2 regions of the Pseudochrobactrum algeriensis genome follow, and region 1 is predicted to be linked to the other one. Evidence: riboswitches for the same ligand, from Rfam matches in the RefSeq annotation. Region 1 holds a riboswitch; the other holds the start of a gene.
The links. A riboswitch is a leader RNA that binds a small molecule or an ion and turns the genes downstream of it on or off. The one in region 1 is predicted to bind thiamine pyrophosphate.

Region 1 (7,442 bases):
TGGTGCTCTCCGTCGGTCTGATTGTGCCGATTGGCGCCTTGGCACTGGCATTTCTGATCGGTTACGGATTGCTGGAATTTACCGGCGTGATTGTGCAGCCGGTAATGCGCCCGATCTGGCGCACACCAGGCTGGTCGGCTATTGATGCGGTGGCTTCTTTTGTCGGCAGCTATTCGCTGGCTTTGCTGATTACCGACCGCGTTTACCGCGAGGGCAAATATACCGCGCGTGAAGCGGCGATTGTTGCCACCGGCTTTTCGACTGTTTCAGCAACTTTCATGATTATTGTCGCCAAGACACTTAATCTGATGGATGCGTGGAACCTGTATTTCTGGACAACCTTCTTCGTGACTTTCATCGTTTCGGCAATTGTTGCGCGCCTGTGGCCGCTGGCCAAAATGGATCATCCGGCCACCCGCGACACACCGCTGCCGGAAGGTAAATCCCGCATCGCAACCGCGATTGATGCGGGTCTGGAACAGGCAGAAAAAGCGCCTCACATTCTGCCGATGCTGCGTGCAACTTTCCTCGACGGCTTGCGTATGGCCTCGATGATCCTGCCAAGCATTATGGCTGTTGGCCTGCTCGGCCTGCTGGCCTCCAAATATACACCGGTCTTTGATGTGCTGGGGCTCGCGCTCTATCCGTTCACATGGATTGCCCAATTGTCAGAACCAATGCTGGCGGCGAAATCCATGGCTTCAGGTCTGGCTGAAATGTTCCTGCCTGCCATCCTGCTGAAAGATGCCGATGTGACGCTGAAATTTGTGGCCGCGGTGGTTTCCGTCTCGCAGGTATTGTTTCTCTCGGCCTCTATCCCTTGTGTTCTTGCAACTTCAATCCCGCTCAAATTCCGTGATCTGATTGTGATCTGGTATATCCGCACGGCACTCAGCATTCTGCTGACAGCGCCTGTAGCTCTTTGGGCGGTTTCCAACGGCTGGTTACAGTAAATGCAGCTTCTCAAAAATCATCAACACCGCCGGATGCCGTGGAAAAACGGTGGCGGTGTTACCGTTGAAATCGCGGTTTTCCCTGCAGATGCGTCAGTCGATAATTTCGACTGGCGTATCAGTACCGCAACCGTGGCCAGTGACGGACCGTTTTCGGTTTTTACCGGCATCGACCGCACTCTGTCCGTACTGGAAGGCGACGGGATTATCCTGTCTGTTGAAGGGCTGGACGATCAGGAACTGAAAGGTGAAACACCGCCCTTTTCCTTCCCTGCCGACAGTCCGACCAGTGCGAAATTGCTCGGCTCTGCCATCGCCGATCTGAATGTGATGACACGGCGCGGGCGGTTTACACATCAGGTCAGTCGTCATCAGATTTCAGCTGAGACAGCTGTGTCCCTTTCCGGCGCAACCGTGCTGGTCTTTTGCAGCAGCGGTACAGTGCAGGCCGGTGAGATACAGCTTGAAGTCAATGATTGTCTGCGGTGTGAGCAATGCAGCAATGCAGAGCTTCAGCTTTCCGGTAGCGGCACAGTCTTTGTGATTGCGCTTAATCCAGCCTGATCAGCCAGCCATGTTTTGCAAGTCGCAATCATGGTGTTCACAGGCTGATCGCAGGACAGCATCAGTGTCGCCGGTTCGCCTTGCGGGTTTTCAAAACTGGCCAGCTGTGAAATGAGTAAAGATGCGGGCATGAAGTGCCCGTGTCTCGCCTGCAAACGCGCAGCAATCATGGCGGGATCGCAGGTCAGGCAAATGAAATATAAAGGCTGGCCGATCTGCTCACGCAGCAAATCCCGATAGGATTTTTTCAGCGCAGAACAACTCGCCACCGCACCTTCAGGTAATGTTAAAATCTGCTCGGAAATCGCCTGAAGCCAAGGCAGGCGGTCAGCATCATCCAACGGCTCACCCGCCTGCATTTTCGCTATATTGGCAGTCGGATGCAGATCGTCGCCTTCAATAAAAACCAGTGCCAATGTCTGCGCCAGAGCACCGGCCAGAGTAGACTTGCCGGAACCGGAGACGCCCATCACAATAATACGCACCGGTTCCTGCTTGCTCATTCATTGTTCCGTTATTTACGGCAGGAAATCATTGGTAAAATACGCGGAGAAATCCGGTTTTTCCTGCACAACAACACCTTCTTTATCATAGAGAATCTGTGCTTTAAATAAAAACTCGCCCATAGCATTCATGGTTTCAGGGTGCATTTTGCCGATTGTACCATCACTGTCACGCAGGAAATGCCCGTCATTGAGAGCCTTCAGCGAGGCGCGGATCAGCTTGTCATCGGTCAGCACATCCTGATTACCGCGAATGAGAATATCCGCCGCTTCATCCGGATGATCGGCAGCAAAGGCATAGCCGCGCTGTGTGGCACTCAGGAAGGCTTTTGCCGCATCCGAATTTTCACTGAGATATTTGCCTGATGAGACCAACAATGTCGTATGCTGATCCGGAACCCCATAATCAGAATAGCGGAATGCCCGCTGTTTCACACCTTCAAGCTCGTTTTTCACGCCTTCCCATGTCACGATTTCCAGCGTGAAATCCACCGCACCATTGGCCAGCGCCTCATAGGCCGAGGTGCCGAGTGTCACAATTTCAAACTCACCTTTACCACCATCAGCGCGGATCATACTGGCAATCATCCTGCGCTCCCAGTTGGAACCAAAACCGGCATAGGTTTTGCCGTCGAGGTCTTTCGGAGATTGAATATCCTGCCGGTCATCCATAAAGACCAGACGGCCGGTTTCATGCTGCACGACCGCATAGGTACCGACAAGATCAGCACCCGCAGTGCGCTGCGCAAACAGGCCGGTAGAGCCGACAATACCGAAATCCGCCGCACCACTGGCGACCAGCACACCCGCTGATGTATCGGAATAAGGCAGGATCGTTACATCAAGCCCCGCTTCTTTATAAAAACCCTGATCGCGGGCAATGAACATGCCGATATGATTGGTGTTCACTGTCCAGTCGAGGGCGACAGTCACTTTCGCCGGATCTTTGGCGAAAGATGTGACCGGCAGCAGGCTCATTGCACCGGACAGAGCCAGTGCGGATAACAGGCGGCGGCGATTGAGAATTGCCATGATTATTTCCTTACAAATTCAGGAGGAGATCTAAGATTTCAGCTTCCAGCACGGCAGCTTTTTCCAATGCGGTTTTGTGCATAGAGTCCCGTCTCGGGCGCGGCAGATCGACAGTCACCTCATGCACAACCCTGCTGGGGCGTGCCGACAACACATAAATCCGGTCGGAGAGATAAACGGCTTCACGCACATCATGGGTAATCAGCAATGCCGTCCAGCGATGGCTCTGCCACATACTCTCCAGCCAGTGCTGCATCGAAGCGCGGGTCAGAGCATCCAGCGCACCGAAAGGCTCGTCCAGCAGCAGCATTTTGCGTTGCTGGACAACTGTGCGCAGCAAAGCTGCCCGCTGGCGCATACCGCCTGACAACTCCGCCGGATAGGCCTGCTCAAAACCGGCAAGGCCAAATTCCTCAAACAATGGCTCAGCTAATTGGCGGGCATCCTTGCGGCTCATGCCCTGCACTTCCAGCCCCAGCGTGGCATTATCTATCATCCGTCGCCACGGCATCAGCGCATCGCGCTGTGGCATGAAAGCGAAAGCATCGCGTGCCTGTGCCAATGGTGCCCCGTCAAACATGATGCGCCCTTGCGAGAGCTGTTCCGCACCGGTCAGCAGATTGAAAATCGTCGATTTTCCGGCACCGGACGGTCCTAAAACCGAGACAAATTCCCCTTCAGCCACATGAAGGGAAATATTGCGCAGAACTTCCAGAGAGCCAAAGGACTTGGCGACGGATTGCAATTGCAGACGTGTCATTGCCCTGCCCCCCGCTCTGTTTTCAGCCACGGGGCGACCCATTTCTGCATCAGCAATGTCAGACCAAACAGGCTCAAAGTCAGCGTAGCACTGATAAATACGGCAGCCAGCACGAGATCAGGCCGGAAGTTGTTTTTGGCATTGAGAATATAGATGCCCAGCCCTTTCAGCGCGCCCGCATATTCAGCAAATATCGCACCGACAACCGCATAGGTAATCGAGATGCGTAAGCCGGCGAAGAAGTAAGGCAAAGCCGAAGGAATGCGCGCTAAGCGGAAAATCGTCCATCTGCCTGCGCCCATTGAGGCCAGCAAATGCTCTATCTCTTTATCCGTCGCGGCATAGCCCTGCACCAGTGCCACCAGCATCGGAAAAAACGTAACCAGAGAGACCAGCAGAATTTTCGGCAGTAAACCAAAGCCGAACCACAGCACAATCAAAGGCGCAATGGCGATCAGCGGCAGGGTCTGGCTGATAATGAAAACCGGAAACAGTGCCCGCCGCAACAGAATATACCGGTCGATCAGCACAGAGAGCAGACAGGCGGTGATGACAGAACAGCTGAAGCCGATCAGCGTTGCGCGGATTGTCGGCAGCGTATTGTCCCACAAAGCCTGACGATGCAAAAACATCTGCTGCAGAATCCGGCTTGGTGCAGGCAAGACGGAAGGTGCGATGCCTGACAGCGCGACATAGCTTTCCCAGAACAGAAAGATCGCACTGACCGACAAGATGGCGGGCAGAAATGTAACGATATAATCAGACGATTTGCGTGCAGATTGCGAGCAATCTGCAGCGGCAGCTTGATAAACAGACATGACAGAATTCCGGTGACAAGAATACGGGTGAAACTTGCAGTGAATTCTTCAGGTCAGCCGGAGATAGCCCGCCGGAATTGCCGTGACAGTATTAAGGGAAATTTGTGCGCCAGAAAACATGGTCCGCCTCGCTCCGCTAGTATTACCCAGATCAGCTTTAGGGTCCGCCAGTTTGACACTAGCATCTCAGCCCCGGCACTACGGAGCCCCCCTGTGGATGCGCGAGATTAAGCACATATTGCAGTCGTTTGAAAGGGTATAAATAAAAACGGCGCATATGATTGCTCACATGCGCCGTTTCATTCCAAATTTCAGAAGAAATTACTTCTTCACTTCAGCAGCCACTGTATCCAGTGCCTTGGCAAAAGCGCCGACCATTTCATCAACCTGCTTTTCATTGATGATCAGCGGCGGGCAGAATGCGACAGTGTCCAGCATATTGCGGCAGATAACACCATTGTTCAGCAGCGCAGCATTTGCCATCAGGCCAAGATTACCAGCTTTTTCAAGCGGTTCTTTGGTCTGCTTGTCAGCAACCAGTTCAACCGCTGCGATCAGGCCCTTGCCGCGTACTTCACCCACAAGCGGATGGTCTGCCAGTTCACGCAGACGCTTCTGCATATGCGCGCCGACTTCACGGGCATTATCAACCAGATTATTTTCTTCAATAATCTTGATATTTTCATTGGCAACAGCTGCGGCAACCGGATGCGCACCGCCGGTATAACCATGGCCGAAAGTACCGATACGATTGCTCTCGTCAGCCAGTGGTGCAAAGACTTTTTCATTCACTACAAGTGCCGAGATCGGCAGATAAGAAGATGAAAGCTGCTTGGAAAAGACCATAATATCCGGCTGCATTTTGAAGGTCTCGGAACCGAACATATTGCCGGTACGGCCGAAACCGCAAATCACTTCATCCGCAATCAGCAGAATGTCATATTTTTTCAGAACAGCCTGAATTTTACCCCAGTAGCTGTCCGGCGGTACCACAACACCACCGGCACCCATGATCGGCTCACCGATAAATGCAGCAATGGTATCAGGGCCTTCTGCCAGAATCATTGCTTCCAGATCAGCAGCCATGCGGTCGGTGAATTGTTCTTCCGTTTCACCCGGCAGCGCCTCGCGCCAGTAGTGCGGGCAGGATGTGTGCAGAATATTGGCAATCGGCAGATCGAAAGACATCTGGTTTGCAGGCAGGCCGGTGAGGCTTGCAGCAGCAATGGTCACACCATGGTAACCGCGCTTGCGGCTGATGATCTTTTTGCGCTGCGGCTGGCCGAGTGCATTGGAACGGTACCACAGCATTTTAATCGCGGTATCATTGGCCTCGGAGCCGGAATTGGTGAAAAACGCCTTGCTCATCGGCACCGGCGCCATGGTCACCAGCTTCTCCGCCAGATCAATCACAGGGCCGTGGGATTTATGGCCGAAATTGTGATAATAAGGCAGTTTCTGCATCTGTTTGGTGGCAGCATCCACGAGACGCTGTTCCGAGAAGCCTACGCCCACGCTCCACAGACCGGCCAGACCTTCAATATAGCGCTTGCCGTTATTGTCCTCGACATAGATCCCGTCACCTTTTTCAAGGATCATCGGTCCGATTTCCTGATGACGACGCGCATTCGTATAGGAATGAAGGTGATACTGAATATCACGCGCTTCAGGTGAATTCGGCTGCTTATCCATAGTTCCCTACCTGGTTTATTTCAGAACGGTTTTTGTTTTCCGAACCGGAAACCGTTCATCGCTTTGCTCGGCGCAGTTCTAAGCTAAAACCGGTTCCGCTTTTGGCTTAAAATTGCTCTGAAATTTCTCCGCTGAAGCGATGATCTGAAATAAAATCCCGCCTCCCATTTGATGCATCATGTTTTTTATATAATAGTTTGTCAAGCATATCGCAGAGCCCAATTTATTGTTGCGACAGGCCTGATAAACAGCGTAATCAATAACATTGCCGTGATTTTATTCATGGTTATGATGAGTCATTTTATTCGGAACATTTCCGGCAAAACAGGGCCGGATATGGGGTGAGATCATAAAAACAGAACAGTTCGCTCACTGCGGGGGACATATCTTGCATGAATGGCATTTCAGAACTTCAGACACTTGAACACCATAATCTCGGCGAAATCGTCTATCGCAAACTCTCTCAGGCGCTGATGCGCGGACAATTCGCGCCGGACACAAGACTGACAATCCGTGAATTGGCGGCATCACTGGGGACCAGTGTTACGCCCGTACGCGATGCATTGCTGCGGCTCATTCAAGACGAAGCGCTGATTCAGAAAACACCGCGGGATATTCGCGTGCCGGTGTTGGATCAGAAAAAATATGAGGAAATCCGTTCCATCCGCGTGCGCCTTGAAGGACTTGCCGCCAGACAGGCGGCACAGCAGGCCAGTAAAAAAGACATAGCCCGCCTCTGGAAACTGGTCGAAGATAATGACAAGGCAATGAAAAAGCAGCTCTGGGGCGATGCACTGGCAATGAACCATATTTTCCATTCGGCCTTGGTGGAAGTCGCCGACATGCCGGTGCTCAATTCCATCATCAACCGGCTATGGCTGCAAATGGGGCCACTGATTGCCGATGCCTATAAACATGGCGGACGGGCAATGATTGATGACCATTATAAAATCGTGGAAGCGATTGAAAATCGCGATGCGGATGCTGCGGAGGCAGCAATCGCTCATGATATTCTGACAGCCAGCGATCTGATTATCAGCCGCATCCGCTTGCACAGTCCGGACAGCTGATCCACAATCTTTTTCAGGCTGAACGGTTTGCCCTGACAAAATCCTGACAA
Region 2 (7,442 bases), 150 kb from region 1:
CCATTGCCACCAGCATGTCGCGGTCAAATTCTGCGGTATCGCCGTTATTCTTATTTTCAATCGCACCGGATATCACCAATATTGGCTTACCTTCCGGATTTGCGAGTGAACCGGCAACTGCACCGGAAACCATCATACAGGTCAGAATCAGATAGATCACCAAGCGCTTTAAGATCATTATATTTCTCCCTGATAATTTAGAATAATATATTGAAATCTATCAATCAGTACATGGGAAAATATGCGCATCCCAATCTATTTGTTTTAAGGTAAATTCGCCGTTCATTTTTACAGCGTCCTTGCGAATCACATAAGTGTATGCTTATCTGTTAGGCATGACAGAAAATGATATTTTCAAGGCTCTGGCCGATCCGACACGACGCGCTGTTTTTGAAAAACTGGCAACCGGCAGTATGAATGCCAGTGCCTTACGCGAAGGGATGGAAATCAGCCAACCGGCAATGTCCCAGCATCTTGCAGTTCTTCGCAGTGCAGGCCTCATCAGAGAACAGCGGCAGGGACGCTTTGTGAATTACGAAGTCGATCCTGAGGGTCTTGCGCTTATCGCCCAATGGCTTGCAAAATACCGCGCTTACTGGCCTGCACGTATTGATGCCCTCAAAACCCTGCTGAAGGATATGGATCAATGACACAGGAAGAGCATACAGAAAACGCAATCCGCCTTGTCTTTGAATATGATCTGGATGCCAGCCCGCAAAAAGTCTGGCGTGCGATCAGCATTCCTGAACTGCGGGCAAACTGGCTGCCGGATGCAGGTCTGAGTGAGACAGAACCGTCTGCCATTATTCCGCAGCAACAAGCCTCTTACAGAATGCGGGAAACGGAACCACCATATCTTGAAAGTGTCGTCACTTTTCAGATTGCCGCCAATGACAATGGCGGCACCAGCCTCACGATTATCCATGAGCTTGATGATGCGCGCCTGCATCTGAAACCGCAGGCGGCGAACACCAATCTACAATCCGTCATGCGTGCCGCGTAAAACAGCATAATTTTAAATCAGTGAAGAACGGAGCTTGCCGATGCGCGAGATGATGCAACTCGTCCCTATGGTTGTTGAACAATCAGCAAAAGGGGAACGCTCTTTCGACATTTACTCCCGCCTGCTGCGGGAGCGGATCATTTTCCTCAATGGCGAGGTCAATGACACTGTGGCCGCTCTGGTCTGCGCACAATTGCTGTTTCTGGAAGCGGAAAACCCGAAAAAGCCGGTCAGCCTTTATATCAATTCCCCCGGTGGAGCGATCACCAGTGGCTTGGCCATTTACGACACCATGCATTATATTCACGCGCCGGTGCACACATTATGCATGGGAACCGCCCGTTCCATGGGCTCATTTCTGCTGATGGCCGGAGAACCGGGCTTTCGTGCAGCATTACCCAATGCCAGCCTGCATGTGCATCAGCCGCTTGGCGGTTTTCAGGGGCAGGCATCCGATATTTTCATTCAGGCCGAAGAGATGCGCAAAACCAAACATCGCGTTATCGAATTCTACGCCAGACATTGCGGCCGCAGCTATGAAGAGGTTGAGCAAACTCTGGATCGCGACCGCTTCATGGATGCACAGGAAGCACTGGAATGGGGTCTGATTGATAAAATTCTCGACAGCCGGTCACTCTGACCGGCTGCCTTCATAAGAAACCAGAGCATTTCATAGTCAAGCTGGATCAACTTGACGCCCGTGACAATGCGACAGACTAAGGAATCTAGAGCGAACGCTATGATCCAACATAAACGTAAATCGCTCTAGTGCTTGAGCGGTAAAGACAGATGCCCGCGCAGTGTATCTGTCTGATAGTCTGAACGGAACAATCCACGCTTTTGCAGAACCGGCACGACTTGTTCAACAAAGTCCTCAATCGAGGATGGCAATGACGGCGGCATCAGGTTGAAACCATCCGCCCCTTCATTGCGCCACCACAATTCCATCTGGTCAGCAATCACCTCCGGTGTTCCCACAATTGTGCAATGCCCGCCGCCTGCCGCCAAACGCCCGAGCAATTGCCGTAATGTCGGCTGTTCCGTTTCAATAATCCGCAGGATTGTTGCATAGCGCCCTTTCGGCCCCGTGAAGTCCTCCAGCGGCGGCAAAGCTGGCACCGGCGCATCCAGTTCCCAGCCGGAGCAATCCTGCCCGATAAACATACCAAGCTGGCGCAAAGAATCCGCTGTCGGCAGCAGCTCGTCGAGTTCCCGCTGCTTGGCTTTCGCCTCTGCCTGCGTGGAAGCGACATAGGTAACCAGACCCGGCATCACCGGAATGCCCTTCTCCCGCCCCGCCAGTTTTGCGCGGCGCTGAATATCACGGTAATAATCCTGCGCAGCTGGCAGATCATAAGCCACGGCATAAATCGCCTCGGCTTTTTCCGCTGCCAATGCTCTGCCCTGATCCGATGCACCGGCCTGAAACAGAACCGGATGCCCCTGCGGCGGACGCGGAATGGTCAGCGGCCCCTGCGTGGTAAAATGCTCGCCTTTATGATGGATAGCGCGCAAACCATCCTTGCGCGCATAGTCACCGGAACGATCACAAGTGATCGTATCCGCATCCCATGAATCCCATAATTTCTGCACCGCTTCGATAAACTCTGCCGCACGGCCATAGCGCCATTCATGGGGCGGCATGGCATCATAGCCATGATTACGCGCTTCGCTGTCAAACATGGATGTCACCACATTCCAGCCGATGCGCCCCTTCGACAGATGATCCAGTGAAGCCAGCATACGCGCCGCATGAAACGGTGTGGTGAATGTGCTGGAAACCGTGCTGATAAGACCGATTTTCTCCGTGACCTGTGCCAGCGCTGCCAGCAAAGTCAGCGGGTCAAAATAGCTGCGCGGCCCGTCCGCAATATTATCAATCGCATGCCAGTCGGCGAAGAAAATCGCATCAAATTTACCGCGCTCGGCAATCTGCGCCAGATTTGTGTAATAGCTGATATCACTGAGTTGCTCGACGGCCGATTGCGGATGCCGCCATGCAGCACGGTGATGCCCGCAGCCGAAGATAAACAGATTGAGGTGCATTTCCCGCATCAGTTTTTCACCAATCCGCCGTCAACAACCAGATTTTGACCGGTCACAGAACGCGCCCATGGCGAGGCAAAGAATAATGCTGTATCGGCAAATTCCGCAGGCGTGGTGACGCGGCGCAACGGCGTGGCAGAGGCGATATAATCAAACACTGCCTCCGGTGTTGCAGCAGACGCATCGGTTGTACGTAACAAACCGCCGGACAGCATATTGACGGTGATATTCTTCTCGCCCAGATCCTGCGCAAGTGTGCGGGTCAGCGACAACAGAGCGGCTTTAGCCGCCGTGTAATCATGGTACGGCACAACCGGATTTTGAAACAGGTTGGTGCCAATATTGATGATGCGGCCAAAACCAGCCTGCTCCATGCCAGCCAAAGCAGCTTGCGTGGTATTGAGCGCCCCGCGCACAATCCCTTCCATCTGCTGGTTGATCTGCTCCCAGCTGATCACATCCGCATGCGCACGGGCATCACCATTGAAACTAAAAGCCGGCAAAGCATTATTGACGACAGTCGTCACCGGCGCGCCAAAATGCTGTTGAGCTTTGGCAAACAGTGCCTGCACGGCAGCAACATCTGTCACGTCGGCCTGCACAGCCAGTGTCTTTTCCGGTGCCAGAGCAGCCAGTTCCGCTGCCGCATCTGCACTGGTGTGATAATTAATTACAACACGCGCGCCCTCGCGCAAAAAGGCTGTAACGAGATCGCGCCCCAGACCGCGTGCGCCGCCGGTGACAAGAACGAGCTGCTGGTGAAGTGGAAGATTAACTGGATCAGACATATAAATTCCCTCGCCTAAAAGAATACGGACGGCCAAGGGAATAAGGGCTTGCACCGCATAAAATACGGCTGGGCACACAGACATCCCTTCGCCAGTATGAGCTGGATCAGGTTCAACGGGTTTAAAATCTCAGCCCTGCAAAACAGGACACCCCGTGTCATTCACGCAATGCTCTAGCAAGTTTAATCACTGCGGACAAGCCTCCGTGGTTGTTCTGACGGATCAAGCCGGATAAGAAACCCTATGTCTGAAAATAACACTGCCCCTTCATCCGACCGGTTCTGGCTCAGCATCATTGCAACAACGCTCTATGCGGTGCTGCTATACATCCTCATATGGCTGATCCGCGAAGGCAGCGGCATGGCCTTTATCACCGGCCTGATCCTGATGCCGATGGCGATTACCAGCCTGCTGATTATTCAGATTGACCCGCAAGGCACAGGCAGCATCCGCAAACATATGAAAACCGCCATGCTGTGCATGCTCGGCTTTATTCTGATTTCGATGATTATCTTCGGTGAAGCCGGTATCTGCGTGGCCATGGCCGCGCCGTTTCTCTTCGCAGGCACAGCGCTTGGCGTTTATGTTACCATGCGGCTGTTGCGCAATTATCAGGCTAAACGCAGTGTCACATTTGTGATTGCCCTGCCTTTTCTCGCTCTGCCGCTGGAAAATCAGATTGAATATCAGGATCATTTCAGCTCGGTCACAACTGTAATCGAGATCAATGCCCCTGCTGATGTGATCTGGAACAATACGCTGGAAATTCCTGATATCCGCTCCGATGAACTGGGCATGACTTTCAGCCACAGCATTGTCGGCGTGCCGAAACCCGAAGATGCGCGGATTACCGGCTCCGGTGTGGGTGCCGTGCGCCATCTGAAATGGGGCAAAGGTGTTAATTTTGAAGAAGTCATCACCGGCTGGCAGGAAAACCGCTATCTGCGCTGGGATTTCCGTTTCAGCGACACCTCAATCCCGAAAGCTGTTGAAGCGCATATCAGCGTCAATAGTGACTATCTGGGCTTGGACTATGGTGAATATCTGCTGGAGCCGATTGATGAAAACCGCACGCGTCTGACGCTGAAAACCCAATACCGGATTGCAACGCCGATCAACATTTACTGCGACTGGTGGGGGCAGATCTTCCTCAATGATTTCCATTCCATCGTGCTGAATGTCATTAAGGAACGCTCGGAAAGCGCAGTTCAAGCTTGAAAAATGCGGCGGATTATAAATCCGCCGCAGTTTTAAATTTCAGATCATCGCTTCGATCAGGAACGGGCCTGTGCGTTTGCTGGCTGCGGCAAACAAATCAGCAAACTGCTCAGCCGTTGTGGCGCGTGCGCCTTCAACACCAACACCTTTGGCAAGGCTCACCCAGTCAATCGTCGGCTCAACCAGATCAAACATGCGCTGTGCATTGCGTCCCGGTGCACCGGCACCAACATTCTGCAATTCACCATGCAGGATTGCATAACGCTGATTGGCGAAAATGATGGTGATGATGTTCAGGTTTTCGCGCGCATGAGTCCACAGTGCCTGCATTGTATACATACCGCTGCCATCAGCCTGCAAAGCTACGACCTGACGATCCGGACAGGCTACTGCCGCACCGGTTGCCAGCGGCAGGCCGATACCGATCGCACCACCCGTCAGTTGCAGAAAATCATGCGGCGCTGAATTATGCGTCAGCCCGAACATTTCACGACCGGATGTAATGGATTCATCGACGATAATCGCATTTTCCGGCAGGAGTGACGCAACAATCGCGCTGATTTTATCATCATCAAGCGTGCCGGTCGGCATGACCTTCTCACCACGCTGATTGAGCAGTGGCGTGACAGACGCCGGAATGTTCATTTCATCGGCCAGCGCCTGCAATGCATAGAGCTGGTCGTCGGCTTCACCCGCATAATCAACCACGGCGCAACCTTCCGGCAGGAAGGTGCTCGGCTTACCCGGATAGGCAAAGAAGGCGACCGGAATTTTTGCGCCGAGCAGCACAACCTGTTCGATGCCGGCCAGATCAGCCAGTGCATCATCCACACGATAAAGCACACGATTAACAGCAACGCGCCCTGCACCGCGCTCAATACGGCCATTGGATTGCTGTGCCTGAATACGAGCACCGGATGCTTGCGCAATGCGGCTGGCGATTTCCAGCGCATTGGCACGCAGAGCAAGATTACCGAGGAGGATGAGTGTGCGCTTGCCGTTGCGCAATGCCTGAGCTGCTTCTCGCACGGCCTCCGCATCAACTTTACGACGCTCGGGGCGACTCAAAGGCTGCACAATCTGCTGCGGTGCTTCTGTCCATGCAGTATTGGCAGGCAGGATCAGCGTTGCCACCTGTCCCGGTGCATTGCAGGCAGCAGCATAGGCTTCCGCCGTATCTGCCGAAATATCATCTGCGGATTTAGACGTTTTCACCCAGCCGGAAACCGGACGCGCCAGAGATTCAATATCGCTGGTCAGCGGTGCATCATATTTCAGATGATAGGTTGCATGATCGCCAACAATATTCACAATCGGCGTTTTTGCACGTTTCGCATTATGCAGATTGGCAACGCCGTTACCAAGACCGGAACCCAGATGCAGCAAAGTTGCTGCCGGTTTATCCGCCATACGGCCATAGCCGTCGGCAGCACCCGTTACCACACCTTCAAACAGACCCAGCACGCAGCGCATCTGCGGCTTGCGATCCAGCGCCGCCACAAAATGCATTTCTGATGTACCCGGATTGGCAAAACAGACATCGATCCCGTGCGCCAGCAGGGTGTCGCAAAGGCTATCAGCACCGTTCATTTCTCACTCCCATTATGCTTGTGCTCAAAGCATCCGATTGTGCGTTTCCTCCATGCACAACCACTATGAGCCGCAACAGCTATATCCGGCTTTGCGCTCATGTCGCAAGCTTTGCGCAAAACTATTCCATTTGCCTAATAGTGTTTCGGAATAATTTTATGCACAAGCATCATGTTTCAATAAATTTAATAAAATCAGTTATTTAAAATTCAATATGACATGTTTTTAAATGCAGGCAGGCCGGTCACAAATTTTTGGTTGCACAATATGGCGACTTCATAAAAAATCACCTGCGAAACAGAGCCTCTATTTTACATTTTATCTGTCTGTCTAATACTTTAGGATGATTAGGGCTCTTTTTGTACATTAAATGTCTTGGTGATGTTAATCGGGGATTGTTCTGAACCACTGGCTTACAGCAAGATATTATACGGGCGGTCACAGTCACAACCGGGAGAGTTGATGACTGAAGAAGAGCCGCCCATGAGTGAAATATGGAGGATTTCATGGGTTATTTGGGTAAAAAATCACTTTTATCAGCCTTTGCAGCGGTCACACTGACATTTGCCGCAGCTGAAGCAAATGCGCAAAATTTCATCAATATTCTGACCGGCGGCACAAGCGGTGTTTATTACCCGATGGGTGTTGCCCTTGAAAAAATCTATTCCGGCATTCCTGATGCCCGTCCGTCTGTGCAGGCAACCAAAGCTTCGATTGAGAATATCAATCTGATCAATAGCGGCCGTGGCGAAATCGCTTTCACACTCGGCGATTCCCTGCGCGATGCGTGGGAAGGC

Region 2: it holds a riboswitch for thiamine pyrophosphate, as region 1 does, so the genes downstream of both, KHQ09_RS00355 (3-oxoacyl-ACP reductase) here and KHQ09_RS01725 (ABC transporter permease) in region 1, are expected to answer to the same signal.

Annotation. Positions count from the first base shown of each region.
Region 1 covers NZ_CP075360.1:300,155-307,596, reverse strand. The annotation lists gene KHQ09_RS01750 (YjiH family protein) at 1-953, shown strand, start outside; gene KHQ09_RS01745 (HutD/Ves family protein) at 954-1,517, shown strand; gene KHQ09_RS01740 (gluconokinase) at 1,466-2,020, opposite strand; gene KHQ09_RS01735 (ABC transporter substrate-binding protein) at 2,036-3,052, opposite strand; gene KHQ09_RS01730 (ABC transporter ATP-binding protein) at 3,063-3,812, opposite strand; gene KHQ09_RS01725 (ABC transporter permease) at 3,809-4,630, opposite strand; TPP riboswitch at 4,741-4,853, opposite strand; gene KHQ09_RS01720 (aspartate aminotransferase family protein) at 4,952-6,322, opposite strand; gene KHQ09_RS01715 (GntR family transcriptional regulator) at 6,715-7,392, shown strand.
Region 2 covers NZ_CP075360.1:13,939-21,380, forward strand. The annotation lists gene KHQ09_RS00330 (putative pterin-binding protein) at 1-178, opposite strand, end outside; gene KHQ09_RS00335 (ArsR/SmtB family transcription factor) at 336-650, shown strand; gene KHQ09_RS00340 (SRPBCC family protein) at 647-1,003, shown strand; gene KHQ09_RS00345 (ATP-dependent Clp protease proteolytic subunit) at 1,044-1,643, shown strand; gene KHQ09_RS00350 (LLM class flavin-dependent oxidoreductase) at 1,769-3,058, opposite strand; gene KHQ09_RS00355 (3-oxoacyl-ACP reductase) at 3,058-3,837, opposite strand; TPP riboswitch at 3,904-4,002, opposite strand; gene KHQ09_RS00360 (SRPBCC family protein) at 4,081-5,055, shown strand; gene KHQ09_RS00365 (acetolactate synthase large subunit) at 5,095-6,645, opposite strand; gene KHQ09_RS00370 (TAXI family TRAP transporter solute-binding subunit) at 7,152-7,442, shown strand, end outside.